Fulvivirga ulvae: one gene and its partner. The protein of the gene in region 2 interacts with the protein of the main gene of each other region in a pairwise test. Links are inferred from orthologs where the notes say so. Each region holds a gene or a part of one and is shown on either strand. Other genes may lie near its edges.

Evidence for each region.
Region 1: the proteins of ung (region 2) and LVD17_RS06160 interact in binary tests that used the Escherichia coli proteins (3 or more experiments, as listed by UniProt). The link is inferred for Fulvivirga ulvae from one-to-one orthologs.

Annotation. Positions count from the first base shown.
Region 1 is NZ_CP089981.1:1,456,570-1,472,445, reverse strand. What follows is about bases 6,410-9,333. They hold LVD17_RS06160 (nucleoside-diphosphate kinase), read right to left. Parts: upstream 8,120-9,333; coding sequence 7,700-8,119; downstream 6,410-7,699. Other genes in these bases: LVD17_RS06155 (DHH family phosphoesterase), read left to right, coding at 8,310-9,333; LVD17_RS06165 (hypothetical protein), read left to right, coding at 6,548-7,618; LVD17_RS06170 (CHAT domain-containing protein), read left to right, coding at 6,410-6,448. In the rest of the region: LVD17_RS06190 (aldehyde dehydrogenase), read left to right, coding at 1-1,187; LVD17_RS06185 (tetratricopeptide repeat protein), read right to left, coding at 1,204-1,953; LVD17_RS06180 (RNA polymerase sigma factor), read right to left, coding at 1,956-2,534; LVD17_RS06175 (hypothetical protein), read left to right, coding at 2,953-3,495; more of LVD17_RS06170, read left to right, coding at 3,545-6,409; more of LVD17_RS06155, read left to right, coding at 9,334-9,338; LVD17_RS06150 (FKBP-type peptidyl-prolyl cis-trans isomerase), read left to right, coding at 9,339-10,289; LVD17_RS06145 (FKBP-type peptidyl-prolyl cis-trans isomerase), read left to right, coding at 10,293-10,772; LVD17_RS06140 (non-canonical purine NTP diphosphatase), read left to right, coding at 10,778-11,362; LVD17_RS06135 (uridine kinase family protein), read left to right, coding at 11,367-11,984; LVD17_RS06130 (hypothetical protein), read left to right, coding at 12,040-12,405; protein translocase subunit SecDF, read left to right, coding at 12,496-15,516; LVD17_RS06120 (hypothetical protein), read left to right, coding at 15,784-15,876. UniProt on the Escherichia coli protein: Major role in the synthesis of nucleoside triphosphates other than ATP. The ATP gamma phosphate is transferred to the NDP beta phosphate via a ping-pong mechanism, using a phosphorylated active-site intermediate.
Region 2 is NZ_CP089981.1:4,336,816-4,352,622, reverse strand. Bases 7,789-10,643 are described here. They hold ung (uracil-DNA glycosylase), read right to left. Parts: upstream 9,620-10,643; coding sequence 8,957-9,619; downstream 7,789-8,956. Other genes in these bases: LVD17_RS18570 (O-methyltransferase), read left to right, coding at 10,196-10,643; apaG (Co2+/Mg2+ efflux facilitator ApaG/CorD), read left to right, coding at 9,808-10,194; lepB (signal peptidase I), read left to right, coding at 7,789-8,892. Also shown: pyrG (CTP synthase), read left to right, coding at 296-1,924; membrane protein insertase YidC, read left to right, coding at 1,942-3,756; LVD17_RS18610 (metal-dependent hydrolase), read left to right, coding at 3,965-4,645; LVD17_RS18605 (ParA family protein), read left to right, coding at 4,653-5,423; LVD17_RS18600 (ParB/RepB/Spo0J family partition protein), read left to right, coding at 5,444-6,343; LVD17_RS18595 (DUF5683 domain-containing protein), read left to right, coding at 6,344-6,952; dapB (4-hydroxy-tetrahydrodipicolinate reductase), read left to right, coding at 6,954-7,670; more of lepB, read left to right, coding at 7,744-7,788; more of LVD17_RS18570, read left to right, coding at 10,644-10,981; LVD17_RS18565 (YqaE/Pmp3 family membrane protein), read right to left, coding at 10,978-11,130; LVD17_RS18560 (hypothetical protein), read left to right, coding at 11,342-12,553; LVD17_RS18555 (response regulator), read right to left, coding at 12,543-12,968; LVD17_RS18550 (XRE family transcriptional regulator), read left to right, coding at 13,122-13,913; LVD17_RS18545 (DUF7218 family protein), read left to right, coding at 14,053-14,301; LVD17_RS18540 (MgtC/SapB family protein), read right to left, coding at 14,314-14,784; LVD17_RS18535 (phosphatase PAP2 family protein), read right to left, coding at 14,788-15,612; LVD17_RS18530 (phosphatase PAP2 family protein), read right to left, coding at 15,755-15,807. UniProt on the Escherichia coli protein: Excises uracil residues from the DNA which can arise as a result of misincorporation of dUMP residues by DNA polymerase or due to deamination of cytosine.

The DNA of each region.
Region 1 (15,876 bases), 2.9 Mb from region 2 along the record:
TTGAGTCTGTTGATAATGGAAAGCCTTTGAAACTGGCGCAGCGCGTGGATATTCCAAGAGCTTCAAGTAATATGCGCTTTTATGCAACGGCCATTTTACATTTTGCTTCCGAATCGCACAATATGGACGGAGAAGCTATAAACTACACCACCAGAACGCCGATAGGTGTGGCAGGCTGTATCTCACCCTGGAATTTGCCCCTGTACCTGTTCACCTGGAAGATAGCCCCGGCACTAGCGGCTGGAAATACTGTGGTGGCCAAGCCTTCGGAGATCACACCTATGACGGCTTATTTGTTTTCCGAACTCTGTATTGAAGCGGGACTCCCAAAAGGTGTGCTGAATATTGTACACGGACTTGGCGCGAAGGCTGGTCAGGCTATAATTGAGCATCCGGATGTACCGGTCATTTCCTTTACAGGTGGAACGGCCACTGGTAAAAATATAGCAGCTTCTGCAGCACCAATGTTTAAGAAGCTTTCCCTGGAACTCGGAGGCAAGAATCCTAACATCATCTTTGAGGATTGTGATTTTGATCAGGCACTGAACACTTCCATACATTCTTCATTTGCCAACCAGGGGCAGATTTGCCTTTGTGGTTCCAGAATCTTCGTTCAGGAGTCCATTTATGAGAAATTCTTAAATGCTTTTGTTGAGAAAGTTAAGGCACTGATCGTGGGTGACCCTTTGGAGGATGGAACAAAAGTAGGAGCAGTAGTGTCTGAACCGCACATGGAAAAGGTAATGTCATACATTAAGCTGGCGCAGGAAGAGGGTGGAAAGGTTGTGTCCGGTGGTAACAGAAAAAAGCTTGAAGGGCGATGTACTGACGGATATTTCCTCGAACCCACGGTTATCACAGGCTTAAGCCACCAATGCCGCACTAACCAGGAGGAAATATTTGGGCCGGTGGTGACCATTATGCCATTTAAAGAGGAGCAGGAAGTGCTGGATTATGCCAATAGTACTGCCTATGGCCTGTCCGCAACCCTATGGACTGAAAACCTAAAGCGGGCGCATAGGGTGGCACATCAATTAAAGAGCGGCATTATTTGGGTAAACTGCTGGCTTGTTCGTGACCTAAGGACTCCTTTCGGGGGTATGAAGCAGTCCGGAGTAGGACGTGAAGGAGGATGGGAGGCTCTCAGGTTCTTTACCGAAGCCAAAAACATTTGTATCAAATTATAAACTAAGGAGAACCCGTTCAATTGCCGAGTTCCCTCAGCAACTCTTTAGCCTGTGCCTGAAACATATGATCCGATTGTTTTGCAATGGCAGTAAGTTGCGCTGTAGCGTTTTCTTTTTTGTTTAGTTTAAGGTAAGTCAACGCAAGATACCATTCGGAAACTTCCTTGTACAATCCGTTAGCATTTTGAGCGGTTCCTGTAAGCCATTGCTCGGCTTTGTCGGCTTCACTGACGGCGAGATATGAGACTCCCAGATAAGTTTTAATGGCATTATCCTGAAGATTTTCATCAATATGGCCTTCAAAATAGGCGATGGCAGCCCGGTAGTTTTGCCGGTTATACGCACTGAGACCCTTTTCCTGAAGGCTCTGGTCACCCGACCTTTGGGAAATCACATCTTCATAAGGCTGAAAGTATGAGGCGAACAGTGCCTGGCTGTTTGGCTGCGTAGCATTTTGTATGATCAAATAGCCTATAGGCACCATTAGGATTATAATTACTGCTGCTATGGAAAGTATACGTCGTAAGGGAACAACTCTTGCTGTTTTTCCTCCGGAAATCTCTTCTTCCCAGGATGCCAGCTTTTTCATGAATTCCTGCTCACCAAAAGTATTGATCTCAGCCATCACGTGGAGGTAGTCCCCTGCCTTTTGATCAAACTCAGTGTCCTCTGCCCTTCTTTTTTCAAACTCATCTATTTCATTGGCGCTGAGCTTTCCCTTATGGTAAGCATCTATTAATTCTATATCTTTTTCTTCCTGCTCCATATTCATTGACTGGTTTTGGCCTCCAATAGTTCTTCACGAATTTTTTTCAGACAAAGGCATTTTTTCTTCTTAACAACCCCCTCATTTTTATAACCAAGGTTGGAAGCAATACTTTCCATGGAAAAATTTTTGAAATAATACATAAGCAGAATCGATTTGCATGGCTCCCCCAGTTTCTCCAGTATCTTCTTTACCAGGCCCCGCTGATGGGCCTCTTCCTCAAACCTCAAAAGGTCATTGCCCGAAGTCTCTATTTCAGGGATTTCATCCAACTGAACTTTGTGCTTCTGCTCTCGAAACAGTTCCCTGACCAGGTTTTTGCCTATGCCGAACAGGTAAGTGCTGATGTTGCTTTTTAATGTCGTGATCTTCTCATCCTTCACATTGAAGTAGAATATGGTAAAACTCTTTTGGTACAAATCGATGGCTTCATCTTCAGTAATGCGGTGGTGGGCCCTGAACCATTTCAGAAAGCCAGGCCTGTTGATCTCATATAACTGGCGAAGAAAATGATCGTCACCCTGCTTTACCTGTTGGATTGCGTCATCTACTGTAGTGCCATTTGTTTGTACTTCTTCCATTCGTTAGTGCTTACTCGCACGTAAAGGTTACCATACTTTAAAAGGCCAAGATAGACAAACTTTAGTTTCTTGAAAAGAGGATAAACCCCCGAAAACAAGATACCTGTTTTTGGACACTTTCCTATAAGCTGTTTTCAGCTTTACAATGTTGCTTCTTTGAGGAAACCAGATAAATATAAAAAATAGTAACCTATTTCAATTTGTTCACACAAAAGGTAAAAAATCAAATATTATGAGGAAAATAAATAAATTATGTATGTTGGAACTACCAACAAAGATCCTGATATTCTCGGAATATAATCAGTATAAGTTACCTGCTTTAGGTGTGGCTTTATGTTTACCAGCTTTGATAAGTGGGTTTAATAATTGTTTTAGACAAATCGATAAATTATTTTTATATAACCAAACCAACTAACCAATGCGACTATATTTTCTTTTCTTTCTTCTTTTTGCTCTGGCAGGATGTGAACCAGAGCCAAAGAAGGAAACTAATCAGCTTTTTTTACATAATTGTACCGCTGAAGATGAATGTAATACTGATGAAGATCCCTATTGCGATTGTGGGGGCTCAGCGCAATGTCAGAAATACTGTCCACGACTTGATCCTGCACTATTTTCAATAGTTAGAGGCGGAAGAATTTGTGGGAAAATATTTGGATGTATCCCTCCAATAGATGCACGTGAACTTAGAATAATATTTTTCACTACTAACCCAGCCGAGTCTATCAGTTATATAAGAACTATTGCCGGTAACAATAATGAGGTTTTTGCTAAAGGAGAGTTAGAATCATATGATAAAGAAAGGAGTGAGGCTACTTTTAAATACAATATTGTAGCGGAAGAATTGGCAGAACAGGAACTCGTGGTCAGTATTACCACTTTTACGAAAGAAAAGGAGGGTCAGCTAAGCCTGACTATGGAGTCTGATCCATTTCCAAAGGGGCACTTTACGTTTAAATAATTAGATTTTGAATTTGTGGGAAATTATATTTTTCAATAAAAAGTCCGTCATGTACGGACTTTTTATGTTAATAATATTTACATCTGCACGAGCTCAGATGGACAGGTCGGACTTTATGAGCCGGGTTGATCTAATGATGGATCAGTTTTATTTTGAAGATGCTGATAGTGCTTTTTATCATCTTAATAATCTATATAGTATAGCCACCGATAAAGGCTGGAATAGAGAAGCTTTGTATACGCTGATAAACAAGGCTTACGTAGCTGAGCATCATTTTATGATAGACTCTCTAAATAGATTTTTGCACAAAGCGGACAGCCTGTGTTTGCATTACGGCAATAACCCGGGAGATTTAGACCCTGATAATAATTTAATATCTGAAGTATTTTATATGAAGGGCATGTATTATTACTACCAGGGGGATTTCCTTAATGCCCAGGTTAATTTTAAGAAAACCATTTTCGACAAAAATATTCTTCAGGTTGCAGATTCGTTACAAACCTTCAACGGACTATTGAATATTAGCCAGCTGGCAATATTTAATTCAGATTATGAAAAGGCAATGCAGTTTGCAAATATGGCGGAGAGAGTGTTGCCATTAAGCTATCCTTCCTATAGCTCAGTTAGGGATTATAATTATCAACGATCTTTTATTGAGGCAGTTAAATCCAAAATATGGTTTTTACAAAATCAGTCATATAAAGACAGTGAAATTTATGAAGGGATAAAAGTTAGTCTAAATCGATCACTTGAAAGAATTAAAAGCAAAGAGAATGAGGCTGGCACGCATAATTTGTTTTTAAAGCTATACACCCAGTTGGCGGATCTGTATGTTGTGCTCAAAGATTACGATAGTTCATTGCTATTCATAAATAAGGGGATGGCCTTAAGCCGGGGAGCTGATGCAGAGCAGCAGATAAAATTTCTTTACGAGGCAGCTCATGTTCATGTACAAAAAAATGAATATTCAACTGCTCTTGGACTAATTAAAGAGGGGCAAGATATAGCTCTGAAGAATTTTGAACCAAAAAACCGGCTTGTTGCAAGAGGGCACTATGAAGCGGGAAAAGCTTTTTCTGCGAAAGGTGATTGGAATGAGGCATTATACTCTTATCAAAAATCATTATTTCACTTGACGGAGACGTTTCCAGATTATGCCGATATCTATGCATTGCCACCTTTACATAACCATACGCTTGAAAGTGAAGTACTCAAGGTACTCTTACTTAAAGCCCAGGCACTCTATGCATGGTATATCCACGAACCTCACAATCAAAAAAATCTCTTTGCTGCCATAGATACTTATGTACTGGCAGTTGAACTAATTGATAAAATTGGTAAAAGCTTTCAGGATGGCGACTCCAGGCAATTCCTTTCTTCAGTTACGCTGACTTCCTATGAGAAAGCCATACAGGCGGCTACTCAGGCCTACCAGCTGACCTCTGACATGCAACATTTTGAAAAAGCCTTTTATTTTGCCGAAAAAAGCAAGGCTAATCAGTTGGTCCAAGCTGTAAAGGACATATCATCTAAAGATTTTGCCGGCATTCCCAGAGACATACTGGAATATGAAAATCAACTTAAAGGGCGTATATACTATTGGAAGCATGCTTTGTTGGACTCAGAAGAAGCAGATTTTAAGATAAGAGCACAGAAAAATTTACTTGAAAGCCAGGAAAGATACACAAAGTTCATACAGGATCTTGAAAAGGAATATCCCGAATATTATCAGATAAAGTATAAATCAAATACAATCAGTATCCGGGATGTCAGGAATGAGTTAGCTGAGGATGAAGTTTTGATAGAGTATTTTTATGGAGACGAGAAGCTTTATGCTTATGCTATTTCTCATAATCGAGTTGCTCTTAAAGTTATTTCCATTGATCAGCAGCTGCATAGCAAGCTTATCACTTTTCTGAATTTGTTAAAAGCACCGGCAACCACTAACTCCGATATGGAGCTTTATAAAAATAAAAGCGAAGAACTTTATTCAATTTTAATAGAACCTATAGAGGAAGTTTTGCCCCCCGAAGAAGGCCGCTTGTTTGTAGTGACAGATGGCCTGTTGGGATATTTACCTTTTGAGGTTTTAATTGAACCCAACATCGCTGAAGGTTCAATGAATTTCATCATTAATAAATTTAGTGTTTCCTATGATTATTCGGCTACCTTGCGAAATGAAAAGAAAAATATAGTTAACAAAAAGAATACAAGACATTATGTAGGTTTTAGTCCGAGCTATGATGCAGACACTTCTTTGCTAAGTAACCTAAAGTTTAATCAACTGGAAGTAAAGCAGGCCAATGAATATATGGGAGGAGAGATTTTTTCAGGCAGATTAGCAACAGAAGAAAACTTCTATAAGAACTCTCCCCAAGCCTCAGTATTGCACCTTTCATTGCACGCCAATGTTGACGACAAGAACCCATCGGCATCAGCACTATATTTTTATAATGCCACGCAATCAGGGCAGCCAGAGGAGATTGAGACTGAAGATAATATACTGTACCTGTATGAGCTTTATAATACATCCCTGAATGCCCGATTGACGGTGTTAAGTGCATGTGAAACGGGTACCGGTTTATATGCCCGGGGAGAGGGCATTATGAGTCTGGGGAGGGCGTTTCAGTATTCGGGGTGTCCAAGCGTCGCTATGAGCTTATGGAAGGTCAATGATAAATCCACAGCCCGTATTATGGATGAATTTTTCCATAACCTGAAAAAAGGAATGAATAAAAGCGAAGCATTAAGGAGGGCCAAGCTTACATTTCTTAATGATCCTAAAAACAAATACTTTTCTCATCCATACTATTGGTCGGCCTTTGTTTTGATGGGCGATGCTCAGCCAATTGTTTCCCGTTCGTGGTTCACAGAAATAGTTATAGGACTTAGTTTACTTGTGGGTTTGATAGCGCTTGCCTTTGTTAAAAAACGCAGAAGGAAAACCTCCTGATTATCTTTATTTTAGCAATTTTTTGTGAAAATACTCTGTAGGTTGGTAACCTGTGGTTTGATGGTTTCACTAAGTAGAAACCATTAAAAACCTATTGTTATGAAAAAACCTAAGATGAATTTTAATTTGCCGATTGCTATCCTAACCATCGGAATGGCAGTTTGCTTTATGACATCGTGTCAGGAGGAAGTATTAAGTGAACAGGGTAAGAATGATATCCCAACAGTACCAAAACAGGTCGATACAAAAACAAAGCAAAATGGCCGTTTTGGTAGAGGAATTTGTTTTCCTGTAGTTGAGCCGGGTAGAATCGTAAGAGGGCCATTACATATTTTTTGTGATAATAATTGGGGTGCATGTAACCGCTATTACGTTGAATGCCTGCCCTGGATCGACCCCTGTGCATTGATCCCCTGCGGGATTGAATGGCGAAATCCCTGGATTATTTATGAAAAGTTCAGGGAGACACCAGAGATTTTTGAGTCATTTCGGGATGCCGGGCAAATTCAAATTGATGCGTCTACTACTCTTGCGTATTTTCCTGTCAATGGTGATGTTCTGGGGATGCAGTTTTATGAGGAATGGAAGCATTCATTGACAAAAGGGACATTACATTTGCGTACGTCAGAGGTATTGGATGATGAAACAGTAAGTGATTATAGTCTGGCTGGGAATGTTTTGCCAGCAGGTATTTATCCTGTCATTTACAATGAAAAAAACGGTACTTTTAATGCTTTTGCTTCCGTAGCTAAGTTTCCGGTTAAGTATGACAGGCCTATCATCCAGGTAATCCCTGGTAATTTTGATGGCTCCTTAAATTCACTTCTTAAAGATTTTGATCTCAAGGAGCATCCTGAATCGGTTCTCATTGAAGAAGACATTGAGCTGTATGTAGTTGAGCCTAATCTTTCAGAAAACATTGAGGGTGTCTATGCTTTCTCACCGAATCTATATGATTTAACACTGGTTTTCAAAGGTGACCCAAACCCTCAACCCAATAGGTTCGATCCTACACCTACACCGGTAAAAATATGGATCAACGGAGAAATTTGGTTGGATCAGGAGGTTGCAAAACTTCTAAATATTGAGCCGTTTTTAATTAAACCTGAAAATGTTCATCAGGCATACGATAAGGAGGCAGATGTTTTGCGAGTAACTATTTTGAGATGAAATAAATAAAAAAGAAAAGATGTCATTTTGCCCGGATCTGACCGGCGAGATGACATCTTTATTTATTTCTAATTAGAAAGCTTAGAACTTCTCTGTCTCTGCAAAGAAGAAGTTGCCTTCGATAGTTGCGTTTTCGTCAGAGTCAGAGCCATGTATAGCATTTGCCTCGATTGATTCCGCAAATAATTTTCTGATAGTACCTTCAGCGGCTTCCTTGGGGTTAGTAGCTCCTATTAATTTTCTGAAATCTTCAACAGCGTTATCCTTTTCAAGGATCATAGGCACTATAGGGCCAGAAGACATATAGTTAGTAAGGTCTTCATAAAAAGGACGCTCTTTGTGAACGGCATAAAATTGTCCCGCTCTTTCTTTTGACATGTAGGTTTTTTTCATTGCTACAATTTTAAAACCTGCCTCTTCTATCATTTTAGTGATAGCACCAGTGTTGCCGGCACCTACGGCATCAGGTTTTATCATTGTAAAAGTTCTTTTTCCAGCCATAATTTTCTTCTGATTTTGAATTTGCCGCAAAAGTAGTAGAATATTTCTTATTAAATGATCTTAAATGTGGTAAATGTTATGCATTCCGATAATCCGGGATAGGTATTTTGTATTTGACCGATTTTATTATCAATTTTGCCGTTTATTAAAAATATAGTCCTCTTGTCAGAAGGGGGCGGATTTAGAAGGAATGCAGAATCTGGAAGCTTTTAAAACGGTCATCAGTAGCCCAAAGAAAGTGGTGATAACCACCCATCATAAGCCTGATGCTGATGCACTAGGGTCCTCATTGGGATTAGCAGGGTATTTGAGAAAGAAGGGACATGAAGTATCGGTTATTACACCTACTGATTATGCTAACTTTCTGGCCTGGATGAAAGGTAATGATGAGGTCATTATATTTAATGAAGGCAACGAAGAAAAATCAGGAAGGCTGATCACTGAGGCTGATATGATTTTTTGTCTGGACTTTTCGAGTCTGAACAGAATTAACGAATTAGGTGAAATGGTACGGCAGTCGGCTTCTGTCAAAGTGCTGATAGATCACCATCTTGAACCTGAAGACTTTGCCAATTTTGTATGCTGGAGTACTGAGGCTGCAGCTACAGCCGAACTTGTGTACGACCTGATTTGTGACCTGGGTGATAAGCAACTTATTGATAAAGACATAGCAGAAAGTCTTTATGCCGGAATAATGACTGATACCGGTAGCTTTAAGCATCCAAATACTACAAAGAATGTATTCAATGTATGTGCGGAGCTGGCAGATATTGGTGCTGATACCGCCAAAGTATCGAAACTCGTCTATGACACTAATTCATTGGACAAAGTGAAGTTTTTAGGCTTTGCATTAAATGAAAAGCTAAAAGTACTTGACGAATTCAATACAGCTTACTTTGCAATTACTGCGGATGAACTGAAAAGGTTCAACTCCAAAACCGGGGATACTGAAGGACTTGTTAATTATGCGTTGTCCATCGAAGGGATAAAATTTGCAGCAGTAATTATTGACAGAACTGAGGCCATAAAAATGTCTTTCCGTTCTATTGGTGATTTCTCCGTCAATGAATTCGCCAGAAAGCACTTTGAGGGTGGAGGTCATAAGAATGCTTCAGGTGGTAAGTCGGATCTTAGCCTTGAAGAAACTGTAAAAAAATTTGAGAATGTTCTCAATGAATATAAAAACGAACTAAGTACAAAAATTAAAACCTACGCTTAAATGATTAATACATTCAAAACCTTAGTGGCATTATTGGTAGTAGTGGCTTTACAATCATGCAATGACTCAGAAAAGAAAACTGCTTCCGGGATGACCTATACCTTGGTAAAAGAAGGTGATAGTCAGCCGATCGAAGATGGCCAGTACCTGCTGATGAATATGGAATACAAGGATGACAAAGATTCTGTATGGATGACAACTGCTGAGCAGGGTATTCCGATAGTGGTGCCTAAAAATGACTCTGTGTGGAGCAGCAGCGAGGGGAGTATTGAGCAAATTTTCAACGAACTCTCAAAAGGAGATAGCGTTACATTCACTATCAGTATTAAAGACTTTTTTGCAAATACGGTAAAGTCTGAAGCACCACCTCAGATAAATCAAGAGGGAACACTAACATTTAGTGTAGGCGTAGAAAATGTGCTTAACCAGGAGGAGTTTATGGCGTGGCAACAGGAAATGATGGCCAAACAACAGAAAAAGCGTGAAGAGGAAGCTGAGCAACAACTAACCACTGATGTGGCTGCCATTGAGAAATTCCTTACAGAGAATAATATAGAGGCTAAAAGAACTGAGTCAGGAATTTTCTATGTAATGAAAGAAGAAGGTTCGGGAGAGCAGGCTTCTGCCGGTGATACTGTAAAGGTGAACTATACGGGACATGTGTTAAACGGACCCTTGTTTGATACTAACGATGAGACGTTAGCTAAGGAAAAAGAATTGTACAGTGAGCAGCGTGCAGCTCAAGGAGGATATGATCCTTTAGAGTTTGTACTTGGTCAGGGTAGAGTAATCAAAGGTTGGGATGAGGGCATTGCTTTACTTAAAGAAGGTGGTAAGGCAACATTATACATCCCTTCTCCATTGGCATATGGTCCACGTCAGAGAAGTGAGGAAATCGTGGCTAATTCAATCCTTGTGTTTGATGTGGAGCTGGTTGAAGTAGCAGACTAAATTATGGCAATGAATAAATATTCATTATACCTGGTTTCCCTGCTGATAATTGCTGGCATATTCAGTTGTTCGAACGATGACGAGTCAGGACTTTCAGTTCAGGAGCAGTTTGAGAAGGAAATAGAGCTGATAGATCAATACCTGGATGATAATAACATAGAGGCTCTTGTGGATTCAGCATCAGGGCTTCGTTATGTAATTAAAAATGACACGATAAGTGAACACCCTCAGGTTACGGATGTAATTATATTCAACTATGAGGGCAGGTTTTTATCTGATGAAGTTTTTGAGCAGGGGGATTCTGTAGAGACTACTTTAGGTAGCCTTGTTCCTGGTTTCCAAAGAGGGTTGCAATTTTTCTCCGAAGGAACCTCAGGTACATTGTTTATTCCTTCATATTATGCTTATGGTAAAACAGGGCAAGGCCCGGTGCCGCCGAATACGCCTCTGATATTTGAAGTAGACCTTATTGAGGTAAAATAGCATATATGGAAATCTGTTTTGCCACAAACAACACAAACAAAATAAATGAAATTAAACGCTTGCTCCCCAGCCATATAAGGCTGGTGAGTTTAGCGGATATAGGCTGTGATGAAGAGCTGCGGGAGGATCAAAAGACCCTTGAGGGTAATTCTCACCAGAAGGCTGACTATGTTTATAAAAACTACAAAGTATCATGCTTTGCAGATGATACAGGGCTGGAAGTGTTTGCCCTTGATGGTGAACCAGGAGTCAGGTCGGCCCGATATGCCGGTGAGATACGGAGTAACGAAGACAATATCAATTTGCTCCTTAAGAATCTCGAAGGCAGCGAAAACAGAAAGGCTCAATTTAGAACGGTGGTTACACTTATCCTTAATGGCAAAGTCAGGCAGTTTGAAGGTATCGTGAGAGGTGAAATAATAAAAGAAAGAATCGGGACTGATGGTTTTGGCTATGACCCCGTTTTTATACCAAAAGGCTATGATAAAACCTTTGCCCAAATGAATATTGAGGAAAAGAACCTGATCAGCCATAGAGGCATAGCTATCAGAAAACTTATTGAATACTTATCAACCCATATAAAAAACTAATTTTGTGGATCCGTTTATTATAGGCATTACGGGAGGGAGTGCTTCAGGTAAAACTTTATTTTTAAACAGCCTGTTACGCGAGTTTGATAAAAAAGATGTGTGTCTTATCTCTCAGGATAACTACTATTTACCCCGCGATCAGCAACCTCTTGATGAAAACGGTGTAAAGAATTTTGACACCCCACAATCTATTGATGACAAAGCTTTTGCTGCTGATATAAGGAAAATAAAGGCTGGGGAAGGGTTTTCACGGTTGGAATATACTTTTAACAACCCCAACGTAGTAGCGCAAATGCTTAAGTTTGATGCTGCTCCGATCGTAGTGATTGAAGGTCTCTTTGTAATGCACTTTAAAGAGATCAATGAACTTCTTGATCTCAGGCTGTTTATTTCTGCTAAAGATCATGTGAAGCTTAAGCGAAGGATAGTAAGAGATAAAGTCGAAAGAGGATATGATCTTGATGATGTACTCTATCGCTTTGAAAAACATGTGATGCCAACCTATGAAAGGTACCTGGAACCTCTAAAGGAAGAGGCTGACTTGATAATCCCAAACAACAAAAGTTTTGACAGTGCGCTGAAGGTCCTTTCGGGCTTTTTAAGATCAAGGCTGAATAAATAATACTCCTTCTTGTTTTATAAGGTATAATCATTACTTTTGTGGGTCCTGAAAAAGAATGAACAAGCAATATTACATATCAAAGTACAAGCAAACCATTGGGATTGTTATTGGTATTGTAGCCGCCGTTGTGATACTCGTATCACAGTCATTCTACTATGATTACATGGCAAACGCTGAAGTTGGCGTTAAAACGGAGATCGGCAATGAAACTACGGATGATCAGCAACCAGACATCCTGACCATTAGCAAGGATGCCGTAACTACCGTGGTGCAGTTTACCATTACACAAGTGCTCCATTTTATCGCCGAACTGCAACTGGCGAATAGCGACGAAATACAAGTTGAGTTTGATCAAAAGGTCGAGCTGGATACTTTCTTTAAAACACTCTTTCGTTTAATTATATCCCCAAACGCCCCATAAACTAGAGGCGCACTTTCTGTTTATCTCTTACATTCACCGGTAATGTGAGACCCCTAATTTTTAAAACCCTAACTATAAATATTTATTACAATGCGAAATAAAGGTGCAGTAGTATTTTTAACAATCATTATTACGTTGCTGTGCGTCTATTATCTGTCGTTCACATTTGTGGCGAGAAATATTCAGCAAGATGCCATAGACTATGCAACGGGCGAGTCAGGAGTCGTTGATCTTAGCAAGAAACAGGCATACCTTGATTCTATTTACAATTTACCTGTTTACAACCTGTTTGGTGCGGAGTTTACATACAAAGAGGTAAAAGATACCGAGCTCAGCCTTGGTCTGGATCTTCAGGGCGGGATGCACGTTACTTTAGAAGTCTCTCCTGTTGATATCATCAAAGGCCTGAGTGGAAACAGCCAGGATCCGGCTTTCCTTACTGCCATAGAAAAGGCGAGAGAAAAGCAGAGAAACAGCCAGGAAAGATTTGCTGATCTTTTCTACGAATCATATCAGGAAACAACGGAGAAGCCTTTAGCAGATATTTTTGCCACTGCCGCCAATCGTGGCAGAATCAGCAGAAGCGACAGTGATGATGCTGTAATGGAAATTATCTCCAAGGAAATTGAGGATGCCATCGACAGGTCATTCATTATTTTAAGAACAAGGATTGACCAGTTTGGTACTTCGCAGCCGAATATTCAAAGGCTGCAGGGCACGGGAAGAATACAAATAGAAATACCCGGAGCTGATAACCCCGAAAGGATAAGAAAACTTCTGCAAGGAGTGGCTAAACTTGAATTCTGGGAAGTAGCTGAACTCAGTGAGATTAACAATTCTCTTGTAGCTATAAATGATATGCTTGTAAAAGAGCAGCAGGCTAAAACAGAACTTAATGCATCTGACTTAAAAACAGAAGTACAGGAAGAGGCAGCGGCAGGCGAAGAAGAGCTGGGTGATGCACTTTCTTCCGCTGATACCGACACAACAGATGAAACAGGCAGCGATCTTGACGCTGCACTTAGTGGTGACACCACTGCAGGTGATCAACTCGATTCTTTGGTTAACAATGAAGTGTCCCCATTATTTGCCCTGATCAAAGCCCGTGACGGATTGGTTTATGATGTTAGCGATACGGCGATTATTGGAAAGATATTGAGAAGGGAAGATGTGCAGTCTATACTCCCAAGAACAGTTAAACCTCTATGGGAAGTAAAGCCTACTGTAAACGAACAAACAGGTGAGGAATACCTGCAGTTATATTTTGTAAGAAAAGGCCGTGGTGGCAATGCCAAACTTACCGGTGAGGTAATTACTGATGCACGTCAGGACCTTGACCAGTACAGCCGGCCTGCGGTAAGCATGCAAATGAATGCTCTAGGAACCAGAGTATGGGCTAAAATGACTGCCGACGCAGCTAACCAGACGCCAAAAGGAAGAATCGCCATTGTACTGGATAACCTTGTATATTCGGCACCTTATGTTAATGGAGAGATCCCGAATGGTAGCTCTCAGATTTCAGGTAACTTTAGCATCGAGGAAGCTAAAGATTTAGCTAACATTTTGAAAGCAGGTTCTCTGCCTGCCCCTACACGAATAGTTGAGGAAGCTATTGTAGGACCTACACTGGGGAAAATAGCTCGTGACCAGGGTATAATCTCTATAGTGTCAGGTTTGGTAATAGTGGTGCTGTTCATGATAGCATACTATTCCAAAGGAGGCTTTGTGGCCAATATTGCTTTGGTTTTCAACGTATTCTTTATTTTGGGTATCCTGGCGCAGTTTAACGCTTCACTTACCTTACCAGGTATGGCCGGTATACTCTTAACTATTGGTATGTCGATAGATGCTAACGTTCTTATTTTTGAACGTATCAGGGAGGAGCTCAACAATGGCGTGAAACTCCGGGCTGCCATCACAGATGGATACAAAAAAGCATTTAGCTCTATTGTGGATGCTAACGTAACCACATTACTTACAGCTGTTATTCTATATGTGTTGGGGCAAGGTCCTGTTAAAGGATTTGCGATTACGCTGATGATAGGTATAGTCTGTTCATTCTTCTCTGCGGTATACATTACCAGAGTTATCATCGAGTGGATGGTGAGAAAAGGTGATGAAAGTAAAGTGTCATTCAAAACGCCATTGTCTAAAAGCATGCTAGCTGACTTTGGAATCGACTTTATGGGTAAAAGGAGGCTGGCCTACCTTATCTCAGGAGCTATTATAGTTATTGGTTTGGCCATAGTTGCAGTACAGGGACTGAATTTGGGCGTTGACTTTAAAGGAGGTCGTTCGTATATCGTTAACTTCCAGAGCCCGGTAGCAGCCACGGATATGAAACTGGCACTATCAGAATCACTTGAAGGAGCCGGTACAGAGGTTAAAAACTTTGGTAGCAACAATATCATGAAGGTGACTACCTCGTATATGGTAGATGATGAATCTGATACTGCTGATGAGGAGGTGAAAAATGCAGTGATCAGCGGTATTGAATCGTTTACAGGTCAGAAATACGTGGCCAACAGCTCTCAGGTTGATGCAGAACACTTTACCATTTCAGGATCATCAAAAGTAGGAGCTACCATAGCTGATGATATTAAGAGCTCGTCCTACGAGGCGGGTATATTCTCTATTGTAATTATCTTCCTTTACATTTTGATCAGGTTTAGAAAGTGGCAGTTCAGTACAGGAGCTATTGTGGCTGTTGTTCACGATACATTGTTTGTATTTGCCATGTTTGGCATTGCAGGCGTGTTTGGTATCCGTTTCGAAATAGATCAGGTATTTGTAGCAGCACTGCTTACCGTTATTGGTTACTCCATTAACGATACCGTGGTAGTATTTGACAGGATTCGTGAATACCTGAATTTAGGAACCAGCTCTGACAGAATTAAAGTATTTAACTCAGCGATAAATACTACCCTGAACAGAACCCTGATGACATCTTTCACTACCCTCATTGTGGTATTGATCCTGTTCATCTTTGGTGGTGAGGTATTGAGAGGCTTCTCTTTTGCCTTGTTGGTAGGTATAATCGTGGGTACTTATTCTTCGATCTTTATTGCATCTCCGGTGGTAATTGACCTGGATAAGAAGAAGATAGAGTAAATAATATATAGGATTAAAGAAGAAAGCGGGTGTCGAGAGACATCCGCTTTTTTGCTTTGTGTTAGTCTAACTCTCTGGAATATTGCTGTGAAATAACATCGTATGAGTTCCTATTTTTACAATTAAAGAAAATTATAACCTGGGAGTGCTACTAGTTTATTAGTAATAAGTTACATTCAACATATGAAATTTTCTTTACTGGTTTTACTCGCGATTACATTGACTACACTAAACGCTCAAACCAAAAGTGAGTTGAAGCCCTGCGAAATGGATTCAATTGATGGCATGTTGATTCATTCAGTGGTTGAAAGTCCCCCTGAATATAAAGAAGGCTTGGAGGGATTCCTTAGGGATATCTCT
Region 2 (15,807 bases):
TGATTGGTTAGATTCTCCGTAATTACAGCTCAAAATAAGCATATATCCATAAAGTTTATATACTTGAAGGGGATATTTTGAACATATCTTGTTTAAACAATGAATACAATATTAGTTTTTCTTGTAACCAACTCAAATTAGATTTTTCGGAATTTTTCAGAAAATGAAATTTTGTAGGCGGCTACCCCTTTTTATTGGTAATATAAAATTTCCTATTTCTATTACCGATTTCGGGTTATTCATGTACCTTTGCACCCCATAAGTTCTAAGGCAATTCATTCTATTAAATCAACTTATGGCTACGGCAAAGTATATTTTTGTTACCGGTGGGGTAACTTCTTCTCTTGGTAAAGGAATAATCTCAGCTTCTTTGGGCAAACTGCTTCAGGCTCGAGGTTTCAAAGTTACCATACAAAAATTTGACCCATATATTAACATTGATCCGGGTACACTAAATCCATATGAACATGGCGAATGCTATGTAACGGATGATGGGGCTGAAACAGACCTTGACCTCGGGCACTATGAAAGGTTTCTTAATACTCCAACTTCACAGGCCAACAACGTAACTACGGGCCGGATATATAATAATGTAATCACCAAAGAAAGAAAAGGTGAATACTTGGGTAAAACCGTGCAGGTTGTACCCCATATTACTGATGAAATAAAAAGAAACATTTTTCAGCTTGGTGAAAGTGGAGAATATGATTTTGTGATCACAGAGATTGGTGGTTGTGTTGGTGATATTGAATCTCTTCCCTTTATTGAAGCCGTACGACAGGTAAAATGGGATGTGGGTGTAAACAATTTTCTTGTTATCCACCTTACACTTATCCCTTACCTGAGCGCTGCAAAAGAGTTAAAAACTAAACCTACACAGCACTCTGTAAAGCAGCTTTTGGAGGCCGGTATTCAGCCGGATATCCTGGTATGCAGATCTGAGAGACATCTTCCTCCTGAAATACGAAAAAAACTGGCTTTGTTTTGCAACGTTCACATTAACTCTGTCATCGAAGCTCTCGATGCGGATACTATTTATGATGTGCCCATCCTTATGCGAAAGGAGAAACTTGCCGAACGTGTACTGGCCAAGCTAAAAATACCCAATAAAAATGAACCTAACCTTGAGCAGTGGAAGGTGTTTTTAGGGAAGCTAAAAAACCCTACTGATGAAGTTAAAATTGGTTTGGTTGGCAAATATGTTGAACTTCCGGATGCTTATAAATCAATTGTCGAGGCCTTCACTCATGCCGGTGCGGTTAATGAGTGTAAAGTAAATATTGAATGGATCTCATCTGAAACTGTAACACCTGAGAACTGTGCTTCCATACTTGGCAAGTTTGATGGGGTATTGGTAGCACCTGGTTTTGGTGAGCGCGGTGTTGAAGGTAAAATAGAAGCCGTAAAATTCCTGAGAGAAAGCAAAACCCCATTCTTTGGCATATGCCTGGGCATGCAATGCGCTGTCATTGAGTTTGCCAGAAATGTACTAAAGCTTAAAGATGCTTCATCTACAGAGCTGAATGAAAAAACCAAAAACCCGGTTATTGACCTGATGGAGGAACAAAAGAAAGTTACGGACAAAGGAGGTACCATGAGATTGGGCGCTTATCCCTGTGACTTAAAAAAGGGTAGCAAGGCAAGCTCTGTCTACGGAAAAGTAAAAATAAGTGAGCGACACAGACACAGGTACGAGTTTAACAACAAATATCTGGAACAAATGGAAAAAGCAGGATTAATGGCCACCGGGATTAATCCGGATACAGGATTGGTTGAAGTTGTTGAACTTAAAGACCATCCATGGTTTATTGGCACACAATATCACCCTGAACTTAAGAGTACAGTTTTAAATCCTCATCCTCTGTTTGTTAAGTTTGTAGAGGCTGCTCAGAATCACAAAAAAGAGAATAACTCAAAGCGTTAATTATTACAAAAAATACAATGGATAGAAACCAAGCAACAGGTTTAATTTTAATAGCAGTGATGATATTGCTATATTTTTATTTCTTTTCGCCGGAACCTATACCGGTTGAGGAGAAGGCTCCTGTAACAGAACTTGCCGAAGGAGAAGAAAATATAGAATCTTCCGATAGCACAGCTGTCAATACAGCAGAAACAATCAACGATTCAATTCAATCTTTGCTTAATCAGCAAAAGTTTGGTGTTTTTGCTAATGGCGCTACCGGAATAGCATCAGACAATGTCCTTGAAAATGATCTGGTAAAAATTACTTTAACCAATCAGGGTGGTAAAATCAATAATGTTGAGCTTAAAAAATTTACAACCTACACAAATGAACCGGTTGTATTAATCAATGAAGACAGAAATAAGTTCTCTCTTCTTCTGAATTCATTGGGAAAGCAAATAGATCTTAACAAGCTCTATTATACAACTACCACACAGTCCGTGGGGGATACTTCGGTTCTTATATATACATTGAATGTAGGAGCCGAACAGAATGTAAGACATATCTATAAACTGGCTAACGGAAGCTACGAGCTAAATTACAAACTTGAGCTTAACGGACTAGAACAGTATATATCACAGGAAAGTCTAACTTATCAATGGCATGACCGCATCAAAACTCAGGAAAAGGATGTGGAGATGAGCAGAAGAAATTCCACAATCAATTACTACACGGCCGGAGAAGAATTCGAAGGGCTGCCTGAAGGAAGTAACAGTACTGAAGAAGAAGTAGTTGAGGAGAGCCTGAAATGGGTAGCAATCAAGCAGCGTTTCTTTGTTGCCGGTATAGTAGCCAATGAAAGTTTTGGAAAGGGTAAATTCGAAACCTCAATTAATAGTGAAGACCCTTCCACTGTAAAATACGCTAAAGTTAACCTTAGCATACCCACTGAAGATGTAAAAGCAGGGAAAGCCTCCTATACTTATTATTTTGGTCCTAATGATTATCATATTCTAGGAGATATCGCTGACGAATTTGAGAGCAATCTTTACCTTGGCTGGCCTCCTATGAAATGGATCAACCGCTTTGTAATTATTCCTTTATTTGATCTGCTGGGAGGCTTCATCAGCAATTATGGCTTGATTATTATCATAATGGTACTACTTATCAAGCTGGTACTTTCGCCTCTTTCTTATAAGTCATACCTGTCTATGGCTAAGATGAAGGTGCTAAAACCGGAGCTTGACGAAATAAAAGAAAAGCATGGTGAAGACTTAGCTAAAGCTCAACAAGAGCAGATGAAGCTTTACCAAAAAGTAGGGGTAAGTCCTTTGAGTGGTTGTATACCTATGCTACTTCAAATGCCCATTCTCTTTGCAATGTTTTATTTCTTTCCTCAATCAATAGAGTTGAGGGGTGAAAGTTTTCTTTGGGCGGAGGACTTGTCAACCTATGATTCCATTATGCAACTGCCATTTACCATACCTTTTTACGGTGATCATGTCAGTCTGTTTGTGTTGTTGATGACTATGTCAACCATTCTATACACATGGTCTAACCAGCAGGTAAGTACGGTACAGGGACCGATGAAAACTTTCTCCTACCTGATGCCGGTAATATTCATGTTTGTACTTAATTCTTATCCTGCCGCCCTTAGTTTTTACTACTTTGTATCCAACATTGTAACTTTCGGACAGCAGGCATTGATAAGAAAATTTGTTGACGAGGAAAAGATCAAAGTTATTCTTGAAGAGAACAGGAAAAAGAATGTCAACAAGAAAAAATCGAAATTTCAGCTAAAGCTTGAGGAGGCAATGAAGGCCAGTAATCAGGGGAAAACGAAAAAATAATTTAGTTTTAAAATTTATTCTGAGGCTGTCTTCAGAGTCTGTTACCCTTTAAAAACCCTTGTGGTTATATTATGAAAGGTTATTGCAGAACTCAGGGGACAGCCTCTTTCTATTTTCCTCAAATAGTGTCGATACATTAACTTACATAATTCAATTAAACTTATATCTTTGTAACCCTGATTTCGTAATCCAAACCTCACAATTAAATATGGAAGTTACTTACTATGGACATTCGTGTTTTCTAGTTGCAACCGCAGGAAAGAAACTCCTTTTTGATCCTTTTATATCTCCCAATGAACTGGCAAAAGATATAAACATTAGTGAGATTAAAACAGACTACATTATCCTTTCTCATGGGCATCAGGATCACATTGCTGACGTAGAAAATATTTATAAAAATAACAAAGCCCAGATCATTTCAACTTTTGAAGTAATCTCATGGTTTGCCGAGAAGGGGCTGGAAAACGGGCATCAAATGAACCATGGAGGACGCTGGGATTTTGATTTCGGCACCTTAAAAATGGTTAATGCAGTGCACTCCAGCAGCATGCCGGACGGCAGCTATGGTGGTAATCCTGCCGGTTATGTGATAGAAAGTGAAGGCAAAACTTTTTATTATGCCGGTGATACCGCGCTTCATTATGATATGAAACTTATTGAGGACGAGTTTAACATAGACTTTGCTTTTTTGCCAATTGGAAGTAATTTTACGATGGGCATAGAGGATGCCAATAAAGCAGCTGATTTCGTGGGAACAAAAAAGGTAATCGCCATGCACTATGATACTTTCCCTCTCATAAAAATAAACCACGGAGAAGCAAAGTCAGCTTTCCAGAATCACGGTAAGGAGTTGGTATTGATGGGTATAGGAGAAACTATTAATTTATAATCAATCGATGAGTAAAGTAATTGCCATTGCAAACCAAAAAGGTGGTGTAGGAAAAACTACATCTGCTATCAATCTTGCAGCTAGTATGGCTGCCTTAGAATATAGAACCCTGGTCATTGATGCTGACCCTCAGGCGAACTCAACATCAGGACTGGGCTTAAACCCCAAAGAAGTAGAAGTAAGTATATATGAGTGCATGGTGGATGGCATTGATGTTACTGAAGCTATTACAGAGACGGACATTGACTACCTGCACATACTACCTTCTCACATCGACCTTGTGGGTGCCGAAGTAGAGATGGTAAATATTGAACGCAGGGAAGAAAGAATGCGTGATGCCCTAAAGCTGGTGAAAAAAGATTATGATTTCATTATCATAGACTGTTCTCCATCATTGGGTTTGATCACTATCAATGCACTGACCGCGGCAGACTCGGTTATCATACCTGTTCAGTGTGAGTACTTCGCTCTTGAAGGCTTAGGAAAGCTATTAAATACCATTAAAATTATTCAGACACGACTTAACCCCGAACTGGAGATTGAAGGTATTCTGCTTACTATGTATGATGTTAGGTTGAGGCTATCAAACCAGGTTGTGGAAGAAGTAAAAACCCACTTTCAAAAAATTGTATTTGACACAATAATACCTCGAAACATAAAGTTAAGTGAGTCACCAAGCTTTGGTGTACCTGCTATAGCACACGATGCAGAAAGTAAGGGAGCACTCAGTTACCTGAATCTGGCAAAGGAAATAATGGAGAAAAACGGAATTTCATGATCAAATAATTAGGAGGAAGCATGGCGAAAAAAGAATTGAAGAGAAGAAATGCATTGGGCAGAGGACTTGGCGCTTTATTAGAAGATTCCCCTGCAAAAGGTCAGACTGAGGAGCAAAAGGAATACCCTTCAGCAGGAGCGATGAATACAATTCCTCTTGAGGAAATTGAAGTAAACCCGTTTCAACCAAGGACGCATTTTGATCAGGAAGCACTTCAAGAGCTTGCTGATTCAATAAAAGTACAAGGTATAATCCAGCCAATTACAGTAAGAAAGCTGGCAAAGAATAAGTACCAGCTTATATCAGGGGAGAGACGATTTCAAGCTTCGAAACTTGCAGGACTGGATGCGATACCAGCGTACGTAAGAACAGCCGATGACCAGCAAATGCTGGAAATGGCATTGATAGAGAATATTCAAAGGGAGAACCTCAACTCCATTGAAATCGCTTTGAGCTACCAAAGGCTACTTACAGAATGTGATCTAAAGCAGGAAGAATTGGGAGACCGGGTAGGTAAAAACAGAACTACTGTTAACAATTACCTGAGGTTGTTGAAACTTCCGCCAGATATTCAGGCCGCACTTAGAGATAAAAAGCTATCTATGGGTCATGCACGTGCCCTTATCAATATTGAAAATATAGATACCCAGTTAGACATTTTCAAAAAAGCTATAGAAAACGACCTCTCTGTTAGAAAAGTGGAAGAACTGGTACGTCAGGCCATGACTCCGCGAAAAGAAGAGCGTGAAGAAAAAACTACTCCTGAAGGTGGCAAGGAAATTGCTAACCTACAGACAAAGCTGGCATCTCACTTTGGTACCAGAGTACAAGTAAAGTCTGATGGCAAAAAAGGAGAAATTAAAATACCTTTTATATCTGTAGAAGATCTCAATAGAATACTTGAGATCCTGAATGTTTAAATGAAAAGCATTTATTTCATATTTATAGCTCTTATTTCAGGCTACTCTCTGGCAATAGGACAAATCACACCTCCATCGGCAAATCCCGATACTGTTGAAAATACAGAAACAGAGGAGATCATTATAGAGAATAGTGAAAATATAGAAGTAAAGGAGATTGAAACTTACGCAGACCAATTCGTACCTCGTAAGGCATCTCTCTATGCAGCTATCCTTCCTGGTTCAGGGCAAGTCTACAACAAAAAATACTGGAAACTTCCGATAGTATATGGGGGATTTATAGCACTAGGGTTTACTGTTGATTTCTATAATGACCGCTACAAACTTCTAAGAAAGGAACTTTTCAAAACACTTAATGAGTCGGGTTATTCATCTCCTTACGGAAATGAAACACAGCTACGCAATAACCTTGATAGTGAACGAAGAGATCGTGATTTCTATGTGATCATGATAGGTGTGCTTTACCTGCTTCAAATCGCTGACGCACATATTGATGCTCACCTGAAAGAATTTGATCTAAATCCAAACTTACAAGTATCTCTTGAGCCTGCGTTCAGCAATGAATCTTTTGGCTATAACGCCGGACTTTCCTTAAAACTAAAATTCTAGAATGAACATACTTTTACTTGGTTATGGTAAAATGGGCAGAGCCATAGAAGCTATTGCCATAGAACGTGGACATAATATTGTAGGTAAAATAAATGAAAATAACCTAAACGATATTAAAAAGCACAATAGTACCAATACAGATGTTGCTATTGAGTTCAGCCAGCCCGACGCAGCTTATAATAACATTAATTATTGCATTGACAATAGTATCCCTGTATTGAGCGGCACTACCGGGTGGTTGGACAAAAAAGCTGATATCGAAACGCTCTGCAAGCAAAAAGAAGGCACCTTCTTCTATGCATCTAATTACAGCATAGGGGTAAACCTTTTTTTTAGACTTAATGAGCAGCTTGCTACGCTTATGTATAGTTTTGAAGAGTACAACGTAGATATTGAAGAAATACATCACACTGAGAAGAAAGATTCACCCAGTGGTACTGCTATTACACTGGCCGAAGGTATACTTAAACATACTCCTCATAAAAAGCAATGGATCAATAAACCTTACGGAGCTAAGGAAGACCTGGTCATCAATTCGATAAGAGAGGATAAGGTTCCAGGTACACATACCATTAAATACAGCTCATCTGTAGATGACATCGAGATAAAGCATACAGCTCATTCAAGAGAAGGGTTTGCAAAAGGTGCTGTAATGGTAGCAGAGTGGCTAAGAGATAAAAAAGGAGTCCTGGATATGAACGACTTTCTTAAACTTTAAATAAAAACGCTTTTATTTGTAAGCTTTGTTCTAAAAGCAATACTATTCAGGTAGCGTTTCAAAAATAAAACACATGAACTGGAAATTCTGGAAAAAGAAAAAAGACGAAAAACCTAAGTCAAAAACCAGAGAATGGGTAGATGCCATTGTTTTCGCCGTTATTGCAGCAACAATTATCAGGTGGTTGCTGATGGAAGCATTTACCATCCCCACTCCCTCGATGGAGAAGTCACTTCTTGTTGGTGATTTCTTATTTGTAAGCAAATTCCATTATGGCACAAGAACTCCTGCTACTCCCCTGCAGGTGCCTCTAACTCACCAGAAAATATGGGGAACCAACATACCTTCGTATGTAGATTGGATACAATTACCTCAATACAGACTGCCTGGCATTTCAGAGGTAAAAAGAAATGATGTGGTAGTATTTAATGTACCAGGAATAGAAGAAAATAACTTCGAAGAACCAAATAGGAACAACTGGATTGATTATCCCGTCGATCTGAAGACTAACTATATCAAGAGGTGTGTTGGTATGCCAGGTGATATACTTAAGATTGAAGACAAACAAGTTGTTATCAACGGAAAACCTTTGGAAAACCCAGAAAAAATGCAATTCTCCTATGTGGTTCAATCTGATACGAAGTTAAGTGACAGGGTACTTGAGAATCTCAATATCTCGGAACCTGAAATTAGCGAAACCAGGGAAAGCGGGGTTTATCAGCTTTTCTATATAACTGATGAAGAGGTTGCCCGGCTTAAGGAACAACCCTTTGTAAAAGGGGTTAAGCCTTACAAAACTTATGAAGAGAGCGAATGGGAACCAAGAATTTTCCCTAATGACAGGGAGCTTTTTCCCTGGAATGCAGATTGGTATGGACCTTTGGAAATCCCTAAGGAAGGACAGACCATAACGATTGATAAGAAATCTTTGCTTACTTATGGTAAAGTCATCACGCTATATGATCATAATAAAGATGCTAAAATTGTGGATGACAAGCTTTTGATAGATGGTAAGGAAGTGAAAGAATATACCTTTAATCAGAATTATTACTTTATGATGGGCGACAACCGCCACAATTCTCTGGATTCAAGATATTGGGGGTTTGTGCCTGAAGATCATATTGTAGGCAAAGGTTTTTTCATCTGGTTATCATTAGATCCCCAGGAAGGGCTGTTTAGTGGAAAAATACGCTGGAGAAGATTTTTTAATCTTATAGAATAAAACCAAAGTACTTTCAATATGATTTGGATCCATAAGGCTCCAAATCATATTGACTTCCCCCTACTTACCAGTCTATTTCGGTTTTGCCAATCTTCCTTAAATATTCGTTAGTTTTGCTAAAGTGCTTGCAGCCAAAAAAACCGCGGTCTGCAGCAAATGGAGACGGATGGGCACATTTAAGTACATAATGTTTATTTTCATCTATAACTACTCCTTTCTTTTGTGCATATGAACCCCACAACAAGAAAACCAGTCCTTCCTTTTCATCAGATAGCTTTTTAATTACTGAATCGGTAAACTCTTCCCACCCTTTATTTTGATGCGACCCTGCCGTATTTGCTCTAACGGTCAACGTAGCATTTAGCAATAAAACTCCTTGATTCGCCCATCTTTCAAGATTTCCGGACTCAGGAATTTCCTTACCAAGATCATTTTTAATTTCCTTGAAAATATTGAGTAGTGAAGGCGGCTTTCTAATACCGTCTCTAACAGAGAAACAAAGACCATTCGCCTGACCGGGACCATGATAAGGGTCCTGCCCTATGATAACCACCTTTACCGCTTCAAAATCACAATGATCAAATGCATTGAAAATCTCCTTTCCCGGAGGATAAACAGTATGCGTCTTATACTCATTTCTCACAAAATTGACCAGGTTATGGAAATACTCTTTATTGAATTCATTTTCAAGGTGTTGTTTCCAGGAAGAGGCAATTTTTACATCCATATTTTTTCAATAACTTTTTTTTGATTTTTAAATTTAAAACTTCTTATATTTCATATCCGTTTTTATAAAGAGAAATACGCTAAAACTTTTAAAACGAGCTATGGTATTGTGCAGGATGGAAAGAGTTTGCAGCAAATTCCATGTGGCAATAATTGACCCTGTTTTACTCACATGTAAAAAAAACGATTATGGTAACTGAAATAACAAAAGGCATTAAGGTAAGTGTAGAAACCGAATATCAGCCGGCCTATTCAAGCCCAAGTCAGTACCATTATGTATTTACCTATAAGGTTACCATTGAAAATCAAAGTGAAAATACGATCCAATTACTAAGACGACATTGGCATATACATGATGCTGGCTTTTTATCCAGAGAAGTAGAAGGCGAAGGTGTTGTAGGTCAGCAACCTATTTTAGAACCTAACCAGTATCATCAGTATGTTTCCGGGTGCAACCTAAAATCAGGTCTTGGTAAGATGCTAGGCACTTATCTTATGGAAAGAATAGTTGATGGCCACCGGTTTGAAGTAACTATTCCCGAATTTAACATGGTAGCCCCGTTCAAACTGAATTAAATTGTCAAAACTTCACCAACTCACCAGCTACGTAAAGTACTGGCTGAATGCAGTAGACAAACATTCTCTACAGGCACCTTATATTTATGAGCTTTATACCTCGGTATTAAAGGCCAGTGATAAAAACAATCATTTTGAAGCCTTAGAAATGCTGAGAAACCAATATAAAAGCAGCAACCAAACCATACCGGTAATTGATTTTGGCGCGGGCTCTAAGGTTTCCAACGACCATACCAGAAAAATCAGTGATATAGCTACAAAGGGTTTAACCAGCAACAAGTACTCTGAAATGTTATACCGGCTGTGCAGGTTTCTTGAGGCTAAAAATATTCTGGAACTTGGAACATCGCTGGGTGTAAATACTTTGTATTTGGCTACAAGTAATAAAAATGCTATAGTTTCAACTTTTGAAGGATCACCATCGCTATGCAAAATTGCGACTAATACCTTTCACCAGTTTGGTGCAAAAAACGCACGAATTATTGAAGGCAACATAGACGATAACCTGCAGTCATTTATAGAAAGTTCATTGCCAATAGATGTTGCCTTTGTGGATGCCAATCATCGTTATGCTCCCACGATATCTTATTTCGATATCATGCTTACAAAAATTCATGATCAGTCGTGTTTTATTTTTGATGATATCCATTGGTCAAAGGAAATGGAGCAGGCGTGGTATGAGATACGCTCCCATTACCGGGTAAGCCTCAGCATTGACCTTTATCAGATGGGTCTGGTATTTTTTAAACCAGACTTACGAAAACAACACTACATTTTACAGTTTTAAGTTGTTTTCGACTGAACCCAGAACCCATGAATTACTCCGGGTAACCATCCCAAAAGAGTTAGTAACAGATTAATAAGGAATTCACTCGACGCAATCCCATATCTAATAGCCACTGCCAAAGGCGGCAGTAGTAAAGTTAGTATTACCATTAATATTGACATAATTCTTCTTTTTGAAAGAATAAAGCTGAAAATACCTTGCCGAAAACATTGGAATGCTTCCATGCATAAAATTTTAATAAGATGTGGAATTATCCCCTCAATGTTCGCTTTTAATTCCGCAGGTTATAACTAAATTTCATATGTCACAGCGTTGATCAACCAGTGGCATTATTATGGCCTGTTTAATTATGAAATAAACATGATAATCAAAATATTACGTACGAGCTTACTTATATTGGTTGTGACCCTTGCTGCAGCTTTTCTATTGCCTAATCTATTTAATGACCGGGAGAAAAAAGCTTTTTCAGATGAATATAGGCTGTATAGCGCAAAACAATTATATAATGTCAGACATTTAGGAGACTCTGCAACCGTGTTGCTCTCCGATTTCTACAATCGCGGTGCAATAGCTACTCGAATTTTAGGTGACCACTACAGAACTCAGTGGGCAACACCTGTTAATCTACCCGTTTTTGAAATGGATACTATAATGGGAGGTTTAACCTTTGAAGAAGTTGGCGGGGGACAACAAACGTTCAGCGTTAAATTGAAAAATGAAAGTGAAAGAACCTATACCTTAAGATCAGTTAACAAGGATCAGTCAAGAGCTTTACCTGTATTTTTACAGTATTCTTTTTTGCGACCATTATTCAGAGATCAGGCCTCAGCCCTTAACCCTTTTGGAGCATTGGTAACCGAACGGTTCGAAAAAGCACTAGATATTTTGCATACTTCGCCAACAATGTATTTCATACCTTATGATAGTACGATGACAGAAGTTATTCAGGCACAATTGTCTGGAAGGGTAATGATACTGGAAGAAGAACCTGACAAATCATGGACAGATAGTTATAATTTTAACCATCCGGATGACATAATTTCTACGAAGGAGGTATTAACCGGAGCTATGAATAAGAGTTTGGTAATAGACTCACTCGAATACCTCAAGGCTCGTTTGCTTGATTTTACTATCAGTGACTGGGACAGGCACGGGGGCCAGTATGAATGGGCCGTTTATCATTCAGAAACTTTGCCTATCGCACGTCCTATTGTGATGGACAGAGACATGGCTTTCTTTAAATTTGATGACGGGTTATTAAACCAGGTTGCCCTGGCCATCAATAATAAGTTTCAGTCTTTCAATGCTCAGTATGACGATATATCCGGGCTGATCCGAAACTCAAAGGATATTGACCGGTATATCCTCAGAAACGTATCGTTAGATCAGTTTATCAGCCAGGCAGAACATGTGCAAAATGTATTAAGCGACTCTGTAATTGATAACGCATTCAGAGTGTATCCTGAGTCAGTGTATCGCCAACTCGGAGAAAAGCATGTCCGTATTTTAAAAGAAAGAAGGGCAAAGCTGGATAGCGCGTCGGTCATATTCCACACACTGATTAACCATTAACGTTTACTATAGCGGCCTTTTCCCACCAGTACGCCTTAACCGCAGCTATTATTTCCAGCATGTCGCTGTATTTCGAAGGTTTTGTAAAATAGGTATTTACTCCGTTTTTATAAGAAGTTCTAATGTCCTCTTCTGAGCTTGAAGTTGAAAAAACAATGATAGGAATATGTTTAAGCTTTTCATCCTGCTTAATTTCCTTCAACGCCTGCCGCCCATCCTTCTTGGGCATATTCAAGTCGAGAAACACCATGGCTGGCTGATTAGCTTTGTCTTTAAGCCGATCCATTAATTCCTCTCCATCGGAAACAAAAATCAACTTTTCGCTAGGTATGTTATTCTCATTTAAAGCATCCTCAATTAAAAGTCTATCATCGGAATCATCTTCCGCAATAATTATTGAAGTTATTTTTAGCATATTTTTTTATTCAATGAGTATTTGCCTAACTTTTTGATAGCTTTATAAGGGATCTGGTATTCTTTCAAACGAAAGACAAGTCAGTGTGAATGTATCTAATACGGAACAATATCACAAGACTAATATCATAATGTTTTATAAGCCTATTAATAAATGAAGAAGAAAGGAACAAAATTTGAGCCCCGGAGAATAACTATGCTAAGAGAACTCTTGCAGTTATCTCAGGTAAAATTCGCAGAAAAAATAAGAATTTCTCAAGGTGCCCTTTCTCAAATAGAAAGTGGAAAATCTCAAATATCACTAGACACTTTACGCAATTTAAGTAATGAACTCAACGTAAATTGCAATTGGATAGTTAATGGTGTAGGAGAAATTTTTTACGATGAAAAACGTCAATCCAATAAAGTTGATACTCAAAAGGTTTTTATTGACGTAAGATCCGATGATCTTTCGGTGATTCCATTAGTGAGGGAGGAAGCCCACGCAGGATATATAGAAGGTTTTGAAAACCCTGAGTATATAAAGACGCTAAAAGTTTACCAAATTCCCGGTTTTGAGAACGGAAGTTACCGGCTTTTCGAGATTGAGGGCGAAAGTATGATCCCAACGGTTTACCCCCGGGAAATAGTAATCTGTGAATATAGCGAAAACAAAGAGTCTGTAGAAAATGGTACTTTGTGTGTGGTTATTACAAAAGATGGCATTGTAGCAAAAAGGGTATACTACTATGAAAATGACAAAAAGCTTTTAATTCTTAAAAGTGACAACAGCCGCTTCAAGACCTATAGCCTGGAAAGTAGTAAAATACTAGAACTTTGGAAAATTAAAGGCAAAATCACTTCCGTATTCATAGAATCAGGATTGGTGGATGCCAAAAGAATGGAGAAGCTTGAAAATGACCTTGAAATGCTAAAGAAAGAAGTAAAGAAGCTTTCTGATAAATAAAATACATTTTCTTCTACGGAGTTATAGCAGTCTTTCCACATCCTTATAAAGGGTGCTCTTCATTAATAATGATCTGATTGACTTTTTTCGTTTTGGTATGGTTCTTTCAGCCTTTATGATGTATCAAACATCTAATATTATGGCTAAGAATCACGGATCATCAATAAAGAATGATGAAAAATATGAGGTACTTCGAGACGAAGGTATAAGTAAAGAAAAAGCTGCCCGAATAGCAAATAGTAAAAAGCCCGGAAAAAAGGGGGGACAATCCAGTAAATACGAAGCCCGGTCTAAGGAAGACCTTTATGAGAAAGCCAAAGAAGTAGGGATTGAAGGCAGATCCAAAATGTCAAAAAATGAGTTAATCGAGGCGCTCCGAAATCACTAGTTTAATCATGAGCTACCTTTCCATACTATCGGAAAAATAACGTGTGACTTCTTTTACGACATAATTGATAACAATAACCAAAAAAGTGGCGCCAATGGCGAGCACGTACTGCTTCAGTGCAGCACTTGCTCCAATAGCACAACTAAAAAGCAAGGTAGCGGCAGTGGTAAGCCCGATAACACGCTCTTTATGCTCTGCTTTAATTATGGTTCCGGCACCGATAAAGCTCACTCCAACCACGATAGCCTCCAGTACCCTGATAGGATCAGTGCGGATAATTTCAGACGGGTTATACTCATTAATGAAATTTACCAGTGGCACCGTAATCGCCACAATCATACAGGTTGCTCCACCAACGATCATATTGGTGCGCATTCCTGCCGGTTTGTGAGCACTTTCCCTTTCAAACCCAATAATTGCTGTTAGCACTGTGGCTATAATTACATCCAGCAGAATATACAAATCGTCTCTGAACTCTTCCATAAATTAAAATTTATACGTGACGCTAAGGCCATGAGCATTACCTGTAAAGAAATTCCATGACAAATTCTTATCATGATTTACATCTCTTACTTTATGTAGTTGAGGGATCAACACACCGTTTATAGCTCCCAGGGGAACCCCTATCATTAAATCGGTAAGAAAATGTTTGCCTGCCTTGAAACGTAGATAAGCATTGCCCAAAGTGGCAACGGTAGCTGCCGAATACAAAAGCACATGCATTCCTTTGCGTTCAGGATAATAATCTGAAAATACTTTTGCCGCAAAAAAGGTTGATGTAGCGGTAAGTGACGGATGCCCTCCAAAAAATGAATTCTTTGCGCCTCCTGAAGTTCGTTCCGACATGGGAGCATCTTCTGAATATACCAAAGGCCGAAACTTATCAACATTGGCAGCCGTCATGGTATACATTGTACCAGTTAGCCCCAGTGCCTCGATGTACATAATACTGATTCGGCCTGCATCCCGGCGAATGTTATCGTCTAGCAGTAATAAAAAAGGTAGAGGAAATGAACCGTAAAAGAAGATATCGCTGTCTTTATTGGCCTGCTCCGAATAGCGAGGCTGATGTTTTCGGTTAAGCTCAATTACATCATCTTCAAGTACCAGATTCACTACAGTGGATGAATCAGCACCAGATTTTTGTTCAATTTTGTAGAATCCATATGCTGTTATGCCGGCACCGATGAGACCCAGAGCGATCTCTAGTTCTTCGTTGACTTCATAAGGAGACTCTGCGACTCTGGGTTGTGACTGAACTGGAAGATTTATAAATAGTATAAGTAAAAATGATATATATGTTTTAGACATTATTAACTGTTATTTAATATTAAATATTGTTACAGGTTTAAAAATCGTACCTTTAACATCTTTAATTATAAATCACTGAAAATCAGCATATTAATATCAAAATAACAATGAGTTCTTGTGGAATTGTGGGGATATATCTACACTATCTGATCAGCAAAACGACAGCGGCACCATATGACTTTGAAGAGATTGCCG